One region of the Burkholderia pyrrocinia genome, then DNA from elsewhere that is predicted to be linked to it. Evidence: predicted binding sites of a transcription regulator. Region 1 holds the regulator's gene; each other region holds the start of a gene.
What was found. The regulator HrcA, encoded in region 1, represses chaperone genes, less so after heat shock. The targets are predictions, from matches to a motif close to TTAGCACTCNNNNNNNNNGAGTGCTAA.
Positions count from the first base shown of each region.

Region 1 (4,871 bases):
GCGCCGCCTGCTTCTCGCTGCCGATGTCTTCGGCCGATTGGGTAGCCGGGTTCTCTTGCGTATTTTCCATGTCGCTGAAAGTCGATTAGAGGTTGAAGCCAAATCGGCAACCGCCGGACCGTATACCCGGCGGCACCGCACATCATTGGTGCAAATAAGGACGAAAACTACGATTTCAAGACGGTTATTCGCCGGCATTCTCCAATGCCGCGAAACAACCGCTCGCTTCGTCGGTGCAGGCCTCGCATAGTCCGCCAGATCGGGCGAAACGGCCTGTAACAACGCTTACCTGGCAAGTACTAGCTTGGCACAGGCCCGCTGCACTACACTCCACTCAAGCGTCGGAAAAGCGTGTTTACCCTAGCTGACCGTCGCCTTACATCCACCTGGCGCCGTTTTCACCCTTCTTTTCGAGGGGGAGTACCGTGAAACTGACCTTTGCGATATCGGTGGTCGCGCTGGTACTCATTGCCGGCACCACCACCATCTGCCTGTCGGGAGCCGTTACCGACCGCACGACCGAATACGGAAGCGCGCGGGCGACCTTCGACCAGATGTTCAGCTCCCACCAGAAAATCTGTCGATGATGCGCCTGTCGCGCTTCGTCGGCCGACCGTGCAGTTCGGCCGCCGGCTCGCGATACGTGCGGCGCCGCTCCAGTTCGGCAAGCCGCGCGGCCCGCCCCGCTTCCGTTTCCGCGTAAAGCGTCTGCGCGACGCTCGCCGGTCCGCGCACGTCGCACACGCCCAGCACGGCAATGTGCCAGACGATGCCGTCGATCGCAATCTCGACCTCGTCGCCGACGCGCACCTCCTTCGCCGGCTTGACCGCCGCGCCGCCGATCTTCACGTGCCCCTTGTCGACCGCATCGGTCGCGAGCGAACGCGTCTTGAAGAACCGGGCCGCCCACAGCCATTTGTCGATGCGCAGCTTCGCGCCCGGTTCCGTGGAAATCTTGTAGTTCATGTCAGCCTCCGCCGGGCCGCCACAAGGAGGCCGACCGCCTCCTCGGGGAGCAGCGAACGAAGTGAGTGCGGGGGTCGTTCCATGTCAGCTCACCGTTTCGGGCTGGGCGGCCCTGACGGGCCAGCCCTGCAGGTTCTCGGCGACGATCTCGCCGATCGCGCCGAGCCACGCGGGCGCGCCGTTCAGGCAAGGAATGCGGTGGAACGCCTTGCCGCCGCCGGCGAGGAATTCGTCTCGCACTTCCATGCCGATCTCCTCGATCGTCTCCAGGCAATCGGCCGTGAAACCGGGACAGAACACGTCGGCCCGCCGCACGCCGGCCTCGCCGAACCCGCGCAGCGTCGGCGCGGTGTACGGCTGCAGCCATTCGGCCTTGCCGAAGCGCGACTGGAACGTGATCCGGCATTCGACCGTCGACAGCCCGAGCGCAGCCATCAGCAGCGCGCCGGTTTGCTGGCACTGGTCGTGATAGGGGTCGCCGAGGTCGAGCGTGCGCTTCGGCACGCCATGAAAACTCAGCACGAGCTTGTCGCCGGCCGCGAAGTCGGGCCGGCCGTGCTGCGCCCAGTACTGGCGCACCTGCTCGGCAAGCGCGTGGATATAGGCCGGATGGTCGGCGTAGTGCCGCACCGTGCGCACCTCCGGCTGGTTGCGCATGCGCGCGAGCGCGCCGAATGCGGCATCGAATGCGGTGGCCGTGGTCGACGCCGAGTATTGCGGATACATCGGCATCAGCAGCACGCGCTCGACGCCCGAGCGCTTGAACTGCCCGAGCGCCTGCGCAATGTTCGGGCTGCCGTAGCGCATCGCATGGTCGACGAGCACATGATAGCCGTTCGACACGAGCAGGTGCCGCACGCCGTCGGTCTGGCGCTCGGTGTGCACGCGCAGCGGCGAGCCCTCGGGCATCCAGACGGCCGCGTATTTCTTCGCGGACGCGCGGCCGCGCAACGGCAGGATCAGCGTGCGCAGCAGCACCTGCCAGACGGCCTGCGGGATTTCGACGACCCGCGGATCCGACAGGAATTCGGCCAGATAGCGCCGCACCGCACGCGGCGTGGGGGCGTCGGGCGTGCCGAGATTGATCAGCAGCACGCCGATGCGATGGGCAGCCGCGGTGCTCGAAGGCGGCTCAAGATCGAAACGCATGGGCAAGTACGTGCTCGGGGCACGGGACCGGACGGCTCTCAATTATAGCGGGCCGCCCCGTGCCGTTCGGCCGACTGTCGGCGCAGGCGGCGCCGCGGCACGATGACGGGGCGGGATCGGGCCGGCGATCGCAGGCTATTGCTGGCTCAGCGTGAGCGACAGCAGGCGCGCGGTGATGTCGACGATCGGTATCACGCGGTTGTACGCCATGCGGGTCGGGCCGATCACGCCGAGCGTGCCGACGATCTGCCCGTTCACCTCGTAAGGCGCGGTGACGACGCTCATTTCCTCGATCGGCACGAGCGTCGATTCGCCGCCGATGAAGATCTGCACGCCCTGGGCGTGGCTCGACACGTCGAGCAGTTGCAGGAGGCCCGTCTTTTGGTCGAACACGTCGAACAGCTTGCGCAGCCGGGCCATGTCGGACGAAAGGTCCGCCACTTCGAGCAGGTTGCGCTCGCCGGAAATCAGCACGGAGTCCTCGGTGTCGGGCACTTCGGTGCTGGCCGTCACCGCCAGATGCATCAGCGCGGTCATGTCGCCGCGCAACTGGTCGATCTCGTCGCGCAGGCGGCGGCGCACCTCGTCGAACGACAGGCCGGCGAAATGCGCGTTGATGTAGTTGGACGCCTCGGTCAGCTGCGACGGCGAGTAGTCGCGCGGCGTCGCGAGCATCCGGTTCTGCACGTCGCCCTCGGGCGTGACGATGATCAGCAGGATGCGCTTGTCCGACAGGCGCATGAACTCGATCTGCTTGAACACGTGGCTGCGGCGCGGCGTCAGCACGACGCCCGCGAACTGCGACAGGTTCGACAGCACGCTCGCGGCGGCCGCGACCACCCGTTGCTGCGGTTCGCCGGCCTGCAGCGTGTTCTGCACCTGCCGCGCGACGGCCTCGGCGTCGATCGGCGTCTCGACCGTCAGCATCGTGTCGACGAACAGCCGGTAGCCGCGCGGCGTCGGCACGCGGCCGGCCGACGTGTGCGGGCTCGACACGAGGCCGAGCTCCTCCAGGTCGGACATCACGTTGCGGATCGTCGCCGGGCTCAGCTCGAGCCCGGAGTAACGGGACAACGTGCGCGATCCGACTGGCTGACCGTCGACGATATACCGTTCGATCAGGGTTTTCAGGAGGGTTCGTGCGCGAGGATCTAGCATGGTGGAAAATTTTAGCGCAACCGCGCGACCGCGGCGAGTGGCGTCGGCCGCCGTTGCGCAGGCCGGCCCGATCCGGCCCCGTCGGCGCACAGCCGGTTCTTTTCGTCAACGAGCTATGGTGTAATGCCGGCATGAAAACCGGTAATCAGTTCAACACCGTCGCGCTCGTCGGCCGGAGCAACACGCCCGGCATCGCCGAGCCGCTCGCTACTCTGGCAGCCAGCATCGCCAAGCGGGGCTTCGAGGTCGTCTTCGAAGGCGATACCGCGCGCGAGATCGGCATCGCCGGCTATCCGGCGCTCACCCCGGCCGAAATCGGGGCGCGTGCGGACGTGGCGGTCGTGCTGGGCGGCGACGGCACGATGCTCGGCATCGGCCGCCAGCTTGCGCCGTACCGGACGCCGCTGATCGGGATCAACCACGGGCGGCTCGGCTTCATCACGGACATCGCGGCGGCCGACATGCACGCGCTCGTCCCCGTGATGCTGGCAGGCAAGTTCGAGCGCGAGGAGCGCTCGCTGCTCGAGGCCCGGATCGTGCGCGACGGCGAACCGATCTACCACGCGCTCGCGTTCAACGACGTCGTCGTGAACCGCAGCGGCATCTCCGGGATGGTCGAGCTGCGCGCGTCGGTCGACGGCCGGTACATGTACAACCAGCGTTCGGACGGCCTGATCGTCGCCACACCGACGGGCTCGACCGCGTACGCGCTGTCGTCGGCCGGCCCGATCCTCCATCCGCAGCTTCAGGGCATCGTGCTCGTGCCGATCGCGCCGCACGCGCTGTCGAACCGGCCGATCGTGCTGCCCGACGATTCGAAGATCGCGATCCAGATCGTCGGCGGGCGCGACGTCAACGTGAACTTCGACATGCAGTCGTTCACCGCGCTCGAACTGAACGACACGATCGAGGTGCGCCGCTCGAAGCACACGGTGCCGTTCCTGCACCCGGTCGGCTACAGCTACTACGCGACGCTGCGCAAGAAGCTGCACTGGAACGAACACGCATCGAACGAAGACGACAAGGCGTCCTGACGCCCACCCGCCCGACACCATGCTCCGCCACCTCTCGATCCGCGACTTCGTCATCGTGGCCGCGCTCGATCTCGAATTCGACAGCGGCTTTTCCGTCTTCTCCGGCGAAACCGGCGCCGGGAAATCGATCCTGATCGACGCCCTCGCCCTCGCGCTCGGCGAACGTGCCGACGCGAGCGTCGTGCGCACCGGCTGCGGCCGCGCCGACATCACGGCCGAATTCACGCCGCACGACCGCGTCGCGCGCTGGCTCGACGAACATGCGTTCGACGCCGAGGACACCGTGATGCTGCGCCGCGTGATCGACGCGAACGGCCGTTCGCGCGCGTTCATCAACGGCACCAGCGCAACGCTCGCGCAACTGCGCGAACTCGGCGAGATGCTCGTCGACATCCACGGCCAGCACGCGCACCAGTTGCTGATGCGCCCCGATGCGCAGCGCGAGCTGTTCGATACGCACGCGGGGCTCGTCGCCGATGCCGCGAACGTCGCGCGCGCGTGGCGCGTCTGGCGCGACGCGACACAGGCGATCGATGCCGCGAAGGCGCACGAGCGCGAGTTGCA
Region 1 covers NZ_CP070977.1:2,330,838-2,335,708, forward strand. The annotation lists gene grpE (nucleotide exchange factor GrpE) at 1-70, opposite strand, end outside; gene JYG32_RS10850 (hypothetical protein) at 426-587, shown strand; gene JYG32_RS10855 (RNA-binding S4 domain-containing protein) at 559-966, opposite strand; gene hemH (ferrochelatase) at 1,051-2,115, opposite strand; gene hrcA (heat-inducible transcriptional repressor HrcA) at 2,251-3,273, opposite strand; gene JYG32_RS10870 (NAD kinase) at 3,405-4,307, shown strand; gene recN (DNA repair protein RecN) at 4,327-4,871, shown strand, end outside.

Region 2 (4,871 bases), 1.2 Mb from region 1:
TCACCTGCGCGACCGGGTTGAACAGCACGTCGAACAGGCTCGTCATCTCCATGCGCATCGTCTGGTAGTTGAACTCGGCGCCGACCGGGTTGTTCATCCAGCCGTTCGCGACGAGGATCCACAGCGCGGACAGGTTCGAGCCCAGCGCGACGAGGAACGTGACGACCAGGTGCTTGACCTTCGACAGGCGGTTCCAGCCAAAGAAGAACAGGCCGACGAACGTCGATTCGAGGAAGAACGCCATCAGGCCTTCGACCGCGAGCGGCACGCCGAAGATGTCGCCGACATAGTGCGAGTAGTACGACCAGTTCGTGCCGAACTGGAATTCGAGCGTGATGCCGGTCGTCACGCCCATCGCGAAGTTGATCCCGAACAGCTTGCCCCAGAACTGGGTCATGTCCTTGTAGACCTGTTTGCCGGTCATCACGTAGACGGCTTCCATGATGACGAGCAGCCAGGACAGGCCGAGCGTCAGCGGCACGAACAGGAAGTGGTAGAGCGCCGTGATGCCGAACTGCAGACGTGACAGATCGACGACTTCACTACTTATCATGGTGGTCTCCCTCGGTAGGTGCAGGCGCCGGTACCGAGAGCAGCTTCTCGGCGACGGCGGCAGGCGGAAGCGACATGTGCTCGGCCTGCGGATGATTGAAGAATGCGTATTTGAGCGACATCAGGAGGATCAGCTTGACGATCAGCACCAGGGTGATGTCGCGGGCGAGGGTGGGGCCGCGAGCCCATGCGGCGATGCGCGCGCGCCAGCCGATCGTACCGGCCGGCCGCGGGGGAGGTGGCGGCGCAGGCTCTTTATTGATCGAGATCAAGGCGATTATCCTGAATCGATTTAGGTCGGATTTGGGGCGACTTTACGTCGGATATATGACGGCCGTGAAGCTGTTTTAATCCTTTTGCACCTGACATGCCAATTTTAAAAGGACGGCTTTCCGATGCCGAGTGCTGCGCTGCGGCAGACCGTCGCGAACCGCGGGTCAAAACTTGAGGCAGATCAAGGTTATGCGGAAGGGGCCCGCAAACCGCCTATTACCTGATGAATCAGGTCAATTAATCGGCGAAGAAACGGACGGAGAAACGGGCGAAGAATCGAGCGGAGAAGCGGGTGAAAAGCGGGCGAAAAATCGGACGAAAAAAAACCGCTGCCGGTCGGGCAGCGGTTTTCGATGAAGCGCTCTAAATCGCCGGGATTTATGCGTATTCGGCGAGGGCAGTGCGCATCTTTTTCATTGCGCTCGCCTCGATCTGGCGGATGCGTTCCGCGGACACGCCGAACTCGGCGGCGAGATCGTGCAGCGTCGAGCCGCCCGAGCCGTCGTCGTCGACGTGCAGCCAGCGCGCCTCGATGATGCGGCGGCTGCGCGCGTCGAGCGCGTCGAGCGCCTGCGCGATGCCGTCCGTCTGCAGCATGTCGCGCTGACGCGCGGCGAGCACGGCGGTCGGCTCGTTATGCGAGTCGGCCAGATAGGCGATCGGCGCGTACGACTCCTCGCCGTCTTCCACCTGCCCTTCGAGCGCGATGTCGCCGCCCGACAGGCGCGTTTCCATCTCGGACACGTCTTCGCGCTTGACGTTGAGTTCCTGCGCGAGGCCGTCGATTTCCTCGGGCGTCATCGCCTGCATGCTCTTCTTGTGGCTGCGCAGGTTGAAGAACAGCTTGCGCTGCGCCTTCGTCGTCGCGACCTTCACCATGCGCCAGTTGCGCAGGATGTACTCGTGGATCTCGGCCTTGATCCAGTGGATCGCGTACGACACGAGACGCACGTTCTGGGCCGGGTCGAAGCGCTTCACGGCCTTCATCAGGCCGATGTTGCCTTCCTGGATCAGATCGCCGTGCGGCAGGCCGTAGCCGAGATAGTTGCGCGCGATCGACACGACGAGACGCAGGTGCGACAGCACGAGGCGGCGCGCCGAATCGAGGTTGTTGTCTTCGCGGAATTCGGTTGCGTACTGGCGTTCTTCTTCGGCCGTCAGCAGCGGAATGCGATTGACGGCCTGGATATACGAATCGATGTTGCCGAGCTGGCCCGGCAACATCGATTGAGCTGCGAGCGCCAGCGAGCCTGCCGATTCGGCCTTGGCCGGCGTCGGGCTCAGGATGTTCGGAAGGGTCAGGGCGTTGCTCACTAAAAAACTCCTTTGGAATCAGGGACAAACCCCCGGCATCGAATGAAATTCCGTGGGGCATCTTAGCACTCCCGCAAGTTGAGTGCTAATTCCTTAGAGCGGGCGTGGGCATCGGAGTTCCCGATTTTCTATCGAACTAGTCGAGTCGATAGTCTAATCTGCGACAGGGGTGGCGACGTGGAGTTCCGTAAACCGTTGTTTTTGAGGGGAATCAGTAGACGATTTCGATTTTTGTCGTTTTGGAAGGAAGCCATTTCGCTTCGTGATGCCGATCCGAAAAGTCCTTTACCATAACATTCAGTTCGCTCGGGCCCGGCTGTTGCGGCAGGCCCCATTCAACCCAAAAAGTTGGAGTGTCAGATGAACAATAAGAAGAATCGCCGGCGTCGCAGCCGGCTTGCGCTGCATGCGATGCTGGCAGCGTCACTTCTGGGCGGATCGGGTGCGGCGTTCGCGGATCGATGGGGTATCCAGGCGGGCGGCGGGTTTTCGGATCGTCACGGGATCGACAAGGCCGATCTCGGCGTGGTGTGGAATCCGGGCTGGAACTGGTGGGAAATCGGCGGCTGGCACTTCGCGTTCGTGATGGAAGGCCACGTCGGCTACTGGCACACGGGCGGCAATGTTCACGGCAACCTCGGCGAGTTCGGCGCGACGCCGATGTTCCGCTTCATCAAGAGCGCGGGCCAGGTGCGCCCGTTCGTCGAGGCCGGCGCGGGCATCCGGCTCCTGACTTCCCCGACGATCTCCCACAATCTTTCGCTGGGGACGTCGTTCCAGTTCGTGGATGTCGTCGGCGTCGGCGCACAGTTCGGAGAACGGCAACAGTATCAGGTCGGTTACCGTTTTCAACATGTGTCTAACGCGGGTATCAAAGAGCCGAATCCTGGTATAAATTTCCACCAGTTCTACGTGCAGTACAACTTCTGATCCGCATGCCCGCGCACGGCGTGCGCGTTGCCGAGGAGTCAGGCGATGGCGAAGGTGGTCGATGCGATCCGCGCGCTCGAGCGCGATCGGTTCCGGGCGATGGTGGACGGGGACGGCGAGGCGCTCGACGCGCTGCTGTCGGACAAGGTGTTCTTCGTGCACACCAACGGCAAACGTGAAACCAAGCAGCAGTTCATCGACGCCATCGTCGCCGGTCGCCGCCGCTATCGTCAGATCGAAATCCAGTCGCAGGACGTGCTGCCCGTCGGCGGCGAAACCTGCGTCGTCACCGGGCGCGCGTTGATCGAGATGGAAACGAACAACGGCGGCCTGGTTTTCCCGATCGCCTATACGTCCGTCCACACCGCGGAGCAGGGCCGCTGGTGCCTGCTCGCATGGCAGGCGACGCGGTGCGCGACCGAGACATGAGCGCGCGTGGAGCTCCTTTTCATGTCCCCGTCGAAGCGGCCTTCCGGGCCGCTTTTTGCTGGCCCGTGCGGCGCGGATCGCGCGGCGCACGGGCGGTCACGCGCCGCTCGCTGACTGTCGAACCCTGAGCGTCAGGCCGCCGCGCGGCGGTCCGTGCAATGCCATCCCGCGCGGTTGATTGCGCTGACGATTGCATCGAGCGCGGCGCTCGCCGCATCGGCGTGCAGGCCGACGCCGTGCCGCAGCGGCGCATCGCCGACCCGGCAGCCGACCGATACCGCGATCCGGCCGTCCGTCGTGCGCGCCTGTTCGCACGACGCGACGTCGATCGCGGCGCCCGCGGCCGCCGCGAATGCCGTGGCCAAACGTCGCACGGTGTCCTCGGGCGTCGCGTCGGCCGCCGGCGCTGCCGCGATCTCGCGGTTCTGCCAGCGCGCAGCGCCGCCATGCCGCGCGGCCGGGCCGTCGGTCTCGAAGAATTCGCGGGCGAACAGCGCGCAGATCGCGTCGCCCGTCACTTCCTCGCCGGACGTGTCGGCGAGCGTCTGCACCGCGTGGCTGAATTCGATCTGCACGCGGCGCGTCGGCGTGAAGCCCATCCCGCGTTCGAGCAGGAACGTCGCGCCGCCCTTGCCGGACTGGCTGTTCACGCGGATCACCGCGTCGTAGCTGCGGCCGAGGTCGGCCGGGTCGATCGGCAGGTACGGCACTTCCCAGGCCGCGTCGGGGCGCTGCTGCGCGAAGCCCTTGCGGATCGCGTCCTGGTGCGAGCCCGAGAACGCGGTGAACACGAGGTCGCCCGCGTACGGATGGCGCGGATGCACGGGAATCTGGTTGCAGCGTTCGACGACGCGGCGCACCGCGTCGATGTCGGAGAAATCGAGGCCCGGATCGATGCCCTGCGTGTAGAGGTTCAGCGCGAGCGTGACGAGATCGACGTTGCCGGTGCGCTCGCCATTACCGAACAGGCAGCCCTCGATGCGGTCGGCGCCCGCGAGCAGCGCGAGTTCGGCCGCCGCGACCGCGGTGCCGCGATCGTTGTGCGGATGCACGGACAGCACGATGCTGTCGCGATACGCGAGGTTGCGGTCCATCCATTCGATCTGGTCGGCGAACACGTTCGGGCTCGCGGCTTCGACCGTGGCAGGCAGGTTGACGATCATCTTGTGGTCGCGGGTCGGCCGCCAGGTTTGCGCGACCGCGTCGCAGATCTCGCGCGCGAACGTCAGCTCGGTCATGCTGAAGGTTTCCGGCGAGTACTGGAAGGTCCAGTGCGTGTCGGGACGCGCGGCGGCGTGCTCCTTGATGATGCGCGTGCCGTCGACCGCGAGCGCCTTCACGTCGTTCTTCGACATCCCGAACACGATGCGGCG
Region 2 covers NZ_CP070977.1:3,542,827-3,547,697, forward strand. The annotation lists gene JYG32_RS16450 (cytochrome ubiquinol oxidase subunit I) at 1-553, opposite strand, end outside; gene cydP (cytochrome oxidase putative small subunit CydP) at 543-830, opposite strand; gene rpoH (RNA polymerase sigma factor RpoH) at 1,204-2,139, opposite strand; gene JYG32_RS16465 (acyloxyacyl hydrolase) at 2,500-3,069, shown strand; gene JYG32_RS16470 (nuclear transport factor 2 family protein) at 3,115-3,498, shown strand; gene leuA (2-isopropylmalate synthase) at 3,630-4,871, opposite strand, start outside.
Region 2: the regulator HrcA is predicted to act here: its motif matches at 2,202-2,228, upstream of rpoH (RNA polymerase sigma factor RpoH).

Region 3 (4,871 bases), on a different replicon from region 1:
TCAGCGATTCGGCCGTCGGCAGTAGCGGCGAGCCCTTGTGCGCGATCAGCCGGGCGGGTGCGTTCGAGATGCGGTTCGTGAACGCGATCTGCTGCATCCGCTTCGGCGTGATCGTCATCGACGACGCGATCACGTCGAACTTGCGCGCGAGCAGCCCCGGAATCATCCCGTCGAAGCTCGACTCGACCCACACGCAGCGCGCGTGCAGCTCCGCGCACAACGCGTTCGTGATATCGATCCCGAAGCCCGTCAGCGTGCCGTCGGGCAGCTTGTATTCGAGCGGCGGGTAAGTCGGATCGACCGCGAGGCGAATCTCCTTGCCCGTCCAGTCGCCCGCATGCACCGACCCTGCCGCCAGCGCTACCGCGAGCGCCGCCATCCACTGTTTCATTGCCCGTCTCCTTGTGTAAATCGTGAATCGAAATCGTGCAACCGCATCATGCGAGGTATCGCTCCGCGAGCGCGGTCCAGTAGCTCGCGCCGGTCGCGAGGCAAGCATCGTTGAAGTCGTAGCCCGGGTGATGCAGCCCGCATCCGGACGCACCGTCGCCGTTGCCGATCGACAGGTAGCTGCCCGCGCACGCGTCGAGCATGAAGGCGAAATCCTCGCTCGCCGCGATCGGCCGCAGATGCGGAATCAGCGCCGCGTCGCCGCCCCATTCGCGAGCCACGTCGCGCGCGAATGCCGTTTCCGCCGCGTGATTGACGAGCACCGGATAGCCGTATCGATAGTCGATCTCGGCCGTCGCGCCGTAACTCGCGGCCTGCCCGTTCACGATCTCGCGGATGCGCCGTTCCAGCAGTACGCGCACGTCCGGCGACAGTGCACGCACGCTGAGCTCGAGTTCCGCATGCGGCGGGATCACGTTCGATGCGGTGCCCGCATGGATCGAGCCGGCCGTGACGATCGCCAGTTCCTGCGGATTCACGTTGCGCGACACGACCGTCTGCAACGCCATCACGATCGACGCGCACACGACCACCGGATCGATCGTCGTGTGCGGCGCGGCGCCATGCCCGCCGCGCCCGATCACGCGCACGCGCACCTCGTCGGCCGACGCCATCGCCGCGCCGTCGCAGAAGCCGAGCACGCCGGCCGGCAGGCCCGGCACGTTATGCATCGCGAACACGGCATCGCACGGAAACTGCGTGAACAGGCCGTCGTCGATCATCCGCTTCGCGCCGCCTAGCCCTTCTTCGGCCGGCTGGAAAATCAGGTTCAGCGTGCCCGCGAAACGCGCGCGTTCGGCCAGGCAGCGGGCCGCCGCGAGCAGCATCGCCGTATGGCCGTCGTGGCCGCACGCGTGCATCACGCCGTCGCGCCGGCTCGCATGCGGCAGCCCGGTTGTCTCGCGGATCGGCAGTGCGTCCATGTCCGCGCGCAACCCGAGCCGTTTCCCGGCGCCGCGCGTCAGCGTGCCGACCACGCCCGTGCCGCCGAGCCCGCGCGTCACCCGATAACCCCACGTTGTCAGGCAATCGGCGACGAGATCGCTCGTCGCGTGCTCCTCGAAGCCGAGCTCCGGATGCGCGTGCAGCCGGTGGCGCAGCGCAATCATCTCCGTCTCGATGGCCGTCATTTCCGGATGAATATGTTTCTGGTCCAACCCCGATTCTCCCTGACACGTTCCGGTTGTCGATCGCCCGGATGACCGATCGTGGCCGAATCGTATGCAGCGAAAATCCCTTCGAACAGCCGCGGTTTCGTTATGATGACAACCTTTCGTTGTCGGGTATCGCACCATGAGCACGATGAAGCTGCATCAGTTGCAGGCGCTCGTCGCGAGCGCGGAGGCCGGGAGTATCCGCGGCGCGGCGCGTACGCTGGGGTTGTCGCAGGCGGCCGTCACGCGCGCGCTGCGCGAGCTGGAAGCGAGCGAGCGCCTGCCGCTGCTCGTGCGCGCGCCGGAAGGCATCGGCTTCACCGACTACGGAAAAACGCTGCTCACGCACGCGAAGCTCGTGCTGAAGCAGCTCGAACACGCGCAGAGCGATCTCGAACGGATGCGCGGCCGCGTCGAGGGCCGGCTGAGCATCGGCGTCACGCCGTGGCTCACGGTGACCTTCCTCGCGGAAGCCGTGCTGCGTTTTCGCGAGCGGCTGCCCGACGTGCGCCTCGAACTCTACGAAGCGCTGATGGCCGTCGCGCAGCCGCTGCTGCGCGACGGTAGCATGGACTTCGCGCTCGGGCACGTGCAACCGGGCGGCACGCAGGAATTCGCGTTCGAGCCGATGCTGTGCTACGAGACGTCGGTCATGGTGCGCGCCGGCCATCCGCGCGAACGCGTAAGGTCGATCCACGACCTGCTCGATAACGACTGGGTGCTGAATTTCGCGGCCGACGGGCAGGCCGCGCTCGTCGATTACCTGTTCACGCGCCACGGCGCACACATCGACGAACGGCGCATCGTGCGGGCGCAGTCGGTCGCGATGTTGCAGACGATGCTCGAGCAGGCCGACATGTGCACGTGGTGCCCGACGATACTCGCGGCCGTGCCGCCGTTCGGCGAACGGATGCGCGCCTTGCAGCTCAAGGAGACGTTCGAGCCGCGCGACCTCGGGATCGTCACGCGCCGCAGCAGCACGCTGAGCGACGCCGCACGCTGCTTCATCGACTGCCTGCTGCAGGTGATCCGCAAGCATGCGCGATCCGCGCGCAAGGAGGATCTCGCGCTGTTCAGGACTGTGTCGCTGCTGATCTGACCTCCGCCCCGCCCGTCTCCCGTCCATAGCGCATCCGCGCAAATGCTTTTCCGAATCCGTTATTGGATCGCGCCGTCGAGCGTTTTTATACTCGTCAGCACTCTCTCCCAAAGAGTGCCAGCCAATTTCGACAGAACAGCACAGGACGAAAAGATGAGCCTACGCCCCTTGCACGACCGCGTCATCGTGAAGCGACTCGATCAGGAAACCACCACCGCGTCGGGCATCGTGATCCCCGACAGCGCCGCCGAAAAGCCCGACCAGGGCGAAGTGATCGCCGTCGGCCCCGGCCGCAAGGACACGGACGGCCAACGCATCGTGCCCGACCTGCAGGTCGGCGAGCGCGTGCTGTTCGGCAAGTACGCGGGCCAGGCCGTCAAGGTGAACGGCACCGAGTTCCTCGTCCTGCGCGAGGAAGACATCGTCGCGGTCGTCAATCAATAACGGAGCGCAATCATGGCAGCGAAGGAAATCATTTTCAGCGACGTCGCACGGGCGAAGCTGACCGAAGGCGTGAACATTCTCGCGAACGCGGTGAAGGTCACGCTCGGGCCGAAGGGCCGCAACGTGGTGCTCGAACGCAGCTTCGGCGCGCCCGTCGTCACGAAGGACGGCGTGTCGGTCGCGAAGGAAATCGAACTCGCGGACAAGCTGCAGAACATCGGCGCGCAGCTCGTGAAGGAAGTCGCGTCGCGCACCAGCGACGCGGCCGGCGACGGCACGACGACGGCCACCGTGCTCGCACAGGCGATCGTACGCGAAGGCCAGAAATACGTCGCGGCCGGGCTCAACCCGCTCGACCTGAAGCGCGGCATCGACAAGGCCGTCGCATCGGCCGTCGACGAGCTGAAGAAGATCAGCAGGCCGACCACCACGAGCAAGGAAATCGCGCAGGTCGCGACGATCTCCGCGAACGGCGAGGAATCGATCGGCCAGCGCATCGCCGAAGCGATCGACCGCGTCGGCAAGGAAGGCGTGATCACCGTCGAGGACGGCAAGTCGCTCGCCGACGAGCTCGACGTCGTCGAGGGGCTGCAGTTCGATCGCGGCTACCTGTCGCCGTACTTCATCAACAATCCGGACAAGCAGATCGCCGAGATCGAGAACCCGTACATCCTGCTGCACGACAAGAAGATCTCGAACATCCGCGACCTGCTGCCGGTGCTCGAACAGGTCGCGAAGTCGGGCCGGCCGCTGCTGATCATCGCGGAAGATGTCGAAGGCGAAGCGCTCGCGACGCTCGTCGTGAACAACATCCGCGGGATCCTGAAGACGGTCGCGGTCAAGGCGCCGGGTTTCGGCGACCGCCGCAAGGCGCTGCTCGAGGACATCGCGATCCTCACCGGCGGGCAGGTCGTCGCCGAGGAAACCGGGCTGACGCTCGAGAAGGCGACGCTCGCCGAACTCGGCCAGGCCAAGCGCATCGAGGTCGGCAAGGAAAACACGACCGTGATCGACGGCGCGGGCGATGCGAAGAACATCGAAGCGCGCGTGAAGCAGATCCGCGTTCAGATCGAGGAAGCGACGTCGGACTACGACCGCGAAAAGCTGCAGGAACGCGTCGCGAAGCTTGCGGGCGGCGTTGCGGTGATCAAGGTCGGCGGTGCAACCGAGATCGAGGTGAAGGAGAAGAAGGATCGCGTCGACGACGCGCTGCACGCGACGCGCGCGGCCGTCGAGGAAGGCATCGTGCCGGGCGGCGGCGTTGCGCTGATTCGCGTGCGTCAGGCGATCCGCGAGCTGAAGGGCGTGAATGCCGACCAGGACGCGGGCATCAAGATCGTGCTGCGCGCGCTCGAGGAACCGCTGCGCCAGATTGTCGCGAACGCGGGCGAGGAAGCGAGCGTCGTCGTCGCGAAGGTCGCGGAAGGTTCGGGCAACTTCGGGTACAACGCGCAGACGGGCGAGTACGGCGACCTCGTCGAATCGGGCGTGCTCGATCCGACCAAGGTCACGCGCACGGCGCTGCAGAACGCGGCGTCGGTCGCCGGACTGCTGCTGACGACCGATGCGACCGTGTTCGAAGCGCCGAAGGATGCGGCGCCGGCCGCGACGCCGGGCGGCCCCGGTGCGGGCGGGCCGGGGTTCGATTTCTGACGATGCGCCGCGCGTGCCGGTTCGCCGGCATGCGCGCTGCCTTGCGGGAACATGCAACGCGTGGCGACGGA
Region 3 covers NZ_CP070978.1:1,696,659-1,701,529, forward strand. The annotation lists gene JYG32_RS25655 (ABC transporter substrate-binding protein) at 1-391, opposite strand, end outside; gene JYG32_RS25660 (M20 aminoacylase family protein) at 438-1,559, opposite strand; gene JYG32_RS25665 (LysR substrate-binding domain-containing protein) at 1,744-2,703, shown strand; gene JYG32_RS25670 (co-chaperone GroES) at 2,857-3,147, shown strand; gene groL (chaperonin GroEL) at 3,160-4,800, shown strand.
Region 3: the regulator HrcA is predicted to act here: its motif matches at 2,798-2,824, upstream of JYG32_RS25670 (co-chaperone GroES).

Region 4 (4,871 bases), 150 kb from region 1:
CCCTTCGTCGACGTCGTGCCGTCGTTGCTCGGCGTGCTGCCGACGATCACCCAGCCCGACTTCAGCATCGTCATCGCGGTCGACAGGCCGACGCCGCCGGGGCATGCCTTCAGGTCGCGCGGGATCGTCGCGAACAGGCTCATCTGCTTCGTCGACGGCCGGTAGTCGACGATCGTGCTGCCGGTGCCCTGCAGGTTCGCCGCGTTGTTGAAGTTGTCGACGAGCACGTCGCCGGCCTGGATCGTGCCGGCCGACACCGGCGCGACCGCGATCGCGTACGGGTTCTGGTCGCCGTTGTCGGGCACCGTGTTGACGAGCAGCGTATGGCGATGCAGCGTCTCGAGGAAGCCTTGCGGCTCGGCGAACGCGCCGGCGGCGGCCGTCAGCGCGGCGGCGGCCAGTGCGCCCGTCGCGAGGCGGCGAAGCGGGGCGGATTGAATCATCTGGGTCTCTCCTGGGGGACGCGCCGCCGCAGCGGCGCGCGAAAAACGGGTAGCGTGGGCGCGGTGCTCAGAACGTGATCGTCGTGCGCGCACCGACCACGAACGTGTTGCGCAGCGGCTGGGTCGCGTCGCTCGGGTTCTGGCCCGCGCCGGCATTGAACGTGTACTGCGCATCGGCCGCGATCACCCACCACGGGTTGACCTGGTACTGGTAGGTCGCCTCGAGCGTCGTCTCGCGGGTGCGCACGCCGTACGGGCCGGTCGCGAACGACCGCGCGGCCCGGTCGAGGTCGGTCACGTGGCTGCCGACCTGGATGTACGTGACGGCGAGGCCGACGCTGTCGTTGTCGCGGCCCGCGAACGGCGCCTTCAGCACGACCCCCGCGTTCGCCGCGAAGCTCACCAGGTTGCGGTCGCCCGGCGCGCCCATCACGCGTGCGAACACGCCGAGGCTCTGCGGGCCGGTCGGGTCGGGGCGCCAGATCATCTGGTCGGCCACCGCATAGAAGCTGTAGTCGCCGTGGCGCTGCTGCGCGCTGCCGTTCGATGCGGGATCCGCGAGCGACAGCCCGTCGGTGCCGACGTTCTGGTCCGCGAAGCGGCCGTTGTGATACCAGACGCCGATCTTGTAGGTGCCCGGCAGCCCGTTCGAGCGGCCGGTGTCCATTTCGCCGTCGGACGGCTGGTTCAGCGCGTACTGCAGCTCGCCGATATAGAGCGTGCCGTTGTGCAGGTTGAAGTTCGTGCCGCTCAGGTTGTTCGGGTTGTTGCCGAGCGGATCGCCGTCGAACACGCCCGCGAGCGCGGTGAGCTTCGGCGTGATCTGCGCGCGCACGCGCACGCCGAGGCCCGCGAGCGGATAGGCGGGGCCGCCATTGGGCAGGTCGTACGACGGCAGCGCGGGCCAGCCGAACATCGTGTTGACGAACGAGTTCGCATACGTGCTGACCATGAATTCCTGGTCCAGGCTCTGCTGGCCGATCTTCACGTCGACGCGCTTGTCGAGGAACGACTGCTGGTACCACAGCTCCCACAGGCGCGTCGTGTCCTGCGCCTCGATGCCGCTCGCGGTGTTGAGCGTGCCGAGGTTCGCCGCGCTCAGGTTGCGGCCGTGGATCTGCAGCGCGCTGACGTTGAACGTGCCGCCGGGCAGGCCGATCGCCTTTTGCGTATCGACCGTCAGCGTCGCCGTCGTCAGCCCGTCGTACGTGCCGCCGCGGTTCAGGCCGCCGCGCAGGTTCGCGAGGTATTCGCTGGTTTCGGTGATCTGCAGCGTCGCGCCGTACTTGCCGAGCCACGGGCGGATGCCGCCCATGTCGCCGAGCAGGCTCTGGCGCGTCCAGATGCCGGTCCACATGTCGGTCGGCCTGGCCTGGATCGCGAGGTCGGCCTCGGGCGCTTCGGGCTGTGCGTCGACCGGCGTGGCGGCGAACGCGGCGCCGCTCGCGAACGATGCGCAAGCGAGGATGGCCGCAAAGGCGGCGGGGCGCATCCGGGCGCGGATACGGTCTCCGTGGAACGACACCAACTTCATATCAAACCCCTGGTTTTCTTTAATCTGGAGTCCTGCTTTTAAGGCGCTATCCGAACGCTCGGCGCCGATTGGCCAGGGCACGAAGATGAACGCAACGCGGCGCATCGTAGAAGTGTCAAATGGGAAAGTCAATGTAAACGAGAATGATTCGCATCTAGATTACTAAATGTAATGAAGTGGCTTACGGACAAGGCCCGCGACGGCCGGATACCTTTCAAAACCGTAAATATCGGCGTAATGAAAATGAATGCTTCGATGCGGATCGATGCATCCGCGGGAAGGGCGCGCAATGGGCGTCCGGCGCGCGCGAAGGCGGCGTTGCGGCATGCCGGATCGGCGCCGGCGCAGGTTTTTTGATGCGATGTCGCCGGACGCAGGAACTCCGTGCTTACCCGGTGTCCAAACGGGGCTGGATGAGATTCGCGGGCCGCACGGGCCCGCCGGTCGGGCCGGGCAGTGTTTGTCAGGGTTTTGTTTTGAAAGGGGTTTTGCTTGTTTTGATGCGCTTTTCCCGCTGCCTGGCGGCCCCGAAAATTCGTCCGGTTTCCCTTCTTGAATTTGTCAAAACCCGTCCATATAATTAGCACTCGCTGCACGAGAGTGCTAACAATTCTCTGCCGGGCGATCCGCCGGGCAGATTCCCTAAGCGTTCTTCAATCTCAGTCAAGAGAGGAGTGAATATGAACCTTCGTCCTTTGCACGATCGCGTGATCGTCAAGCGCCTGGATCAGGAAACCAAGACCGCCTCGGGCATCGTGATCCCCGAAGCCGCTGCTGAAAAGCCGGATCAAGGCGAGATCCTTGCGGTCGGCCCGGGCAAGCGTGACGACAAGGGCGCCCCGATCGCGCTCGACGTGAAGGTCGGCGATCGCGTCCTGTTCGGCAAGTACGCAGGCCAGACCGTGAAGGTCGACGGCCAGGAACTGCTGGTCATGCGCGAAGAAGACATCATGGCCGTGGTCAACGCTAACTAAGCGTCCTCCGACGGTACATATTCCCAAGAATTCAAGGAGTTAGAAGATGGCAGCTAAAGACGTCGTATTCGGCGATTCCGCCCGTTCGAAGATGGTCGAAGGCGTGAACATTCTCGCCAACGCAGTCAAGGTCACGCTGGGTCCGAAGGGCCGCAACGTCGTGCTCGAGCGCAGCTTCGGCGGCCCGACGGTCACCAAGGACGGTGTGTCGGTCGCGAAGGAAATCGAGCTGAAGGACAAGCTCCAGAACATGGGCGCGCAAATGGTCAAGGAAGTCGCTTCCAAGACCAGCGACAACGCAGGCGACGGCACGACGACGGCAACCGTCCTCGCGCAATCGATCGTTCGCGAAGGCATGAAGTACGTCGCATCGGGCATGAACCCGATGGACCTGAAGCGCGGCATCGACAAGGCAGTCGCAGCGGCTGTCGAAGAGCTGAAGAAGATCAGCAAGCCGTGCACGACGAACAAGGAAATCGCACAGGTCGGCTCGATCTCGGCGAACAGCGATTCGTCGATCGGCGATCGCATCGCTGAAGCGATGGACAAGGTCGGCAAGGAAGGCGTGATCACCGTCGAAGACGGCAAGTCGCTGGCCGACGAACTCGACGTCGTCGAAGGCATGCAATTCGACCGCGGCTACCTGTCGCCGTACTTCATCAACAACCCGGACAAGCAAGTCGCCGTCCTCGACAACCCGTTCGTGCTGCTGCACGACAAGAAGGTGTCGAACATCCGTGATCTGCTGCCGGTGCTCGAGCAAGTCGCGAAGGCTGGCCGTCCGCTGCTGATCATCGCCGAAGACGTCGAAGGCGAAGCGCTCGCAACGCTGGTCGTCAACAACATCCGCGGCATCCTGAAGACCGTTGCGGTCAAGGCACCGGGCTTCGGCGATCGTCGCAAGGCGATGCTGGAAGACATCGCGATCCTGACCGGCGGTCAAGTCGTCGCGGAAGAAACCGGCCTGACGCTCGAGAAGGCAACGCTGGCAGAACTGGGCCAGGCGAAGCGCATCGAAGTGGGCAAGGAAAACACGACGATCATCGATGGCGCAGGCGAAGCCGTGAACATCGAAGCACGCGTGAAGCAAGTGCGCGCGCAAATCGAGGAAGCGACGTCGGACTACGACCGTGAAAAGCTGCAAGAGCGCGTGGCCAAGCTGGCCGGCGGCGTGGCAGTGATCAAGGTCGGTGCTGCGACCGAAGTCGAAATGAAGGAAAAGAAGGCACGTGTCGAAGACGCACTGCACGCAACGCGCGCAGCTGTGGAAGAAGGCATCGTGGCAGGCGGCGGCGTTGCGCTGATCCGCGCTCGCACCGCGATCGCAGGCCTGACCGGCCTGAACGCCGACCAGAATGCCGGCATCAAGATCGTGCTGCGCGCAATGGAAGAGCCGCTGCGCCAGATCGTCACGAACGGCGGCGAAGAAGCCAGCGTCGTGGTGGCGGCAGTTGCTGCAGGCAAGGGCAACTACGGCTACAACGCAGCGACGGGCGAGTACGTCGACATGGTCGAAGCCGGCGTCGTCGACCCGACCAAGGTCACGCGTACCGCACTGCAGAACGCAGCTTCGGTTGCAGGCCTGCTGCTGACGACGGACGCAGCCGTTGCAGAACTGCCGAAGGAAGACGCACCGATGGCTGGCGGCATGCCGGGCGGCATGGGCGGCATGGGCATGGACATGTAATCGACTTCGGTCGATGGTGTCCGGAACGCGCAGCGATGCGCGTTCCAGTCAAAAGAAAAGACCCGCAGCGATGCGGGTCTTTTTTTATTTGGGCGCGGGATTCGATGCGTGCGCAGGCCGGGCGTCGCGCCCGACGGGGCCGAGCCCCGTGCGGCGGCGGGGTATGCCCGCCGCGCCCGGCTCAATGCCGGTGCGACGTCCTCGGCACCGGGTCGGCCTTCGTGGCCCGCGGC
Region 4 covers NZ_CP070977.1:2,179,410-2,184,280, reverse strand. The annotation lists gene JYG32_RS10220 (hypothetical protein) at 1-443, opposite strand, end outside; gene JYG32_RS10215 (carbohydrate porin) at 511-1,977, opposite strand; gene JYG32_RS10210 (co-chaperone GroES) at 2,658-2,951, shown strand; gene groL (chaperonin GroEL) at 2,998-4,638, shown strand; gene JYG32_RS10200 (hydroxymethylpyrimidine/phosphomethylpyrimidine kinase) at 4,820-4,871, opposite strand, start outside.
Region 4: the regulator HrcA is predicted to act here: its motif matches at 2,558-2,584, upstream of JYG32_RS10210 (co-chaperone GroES).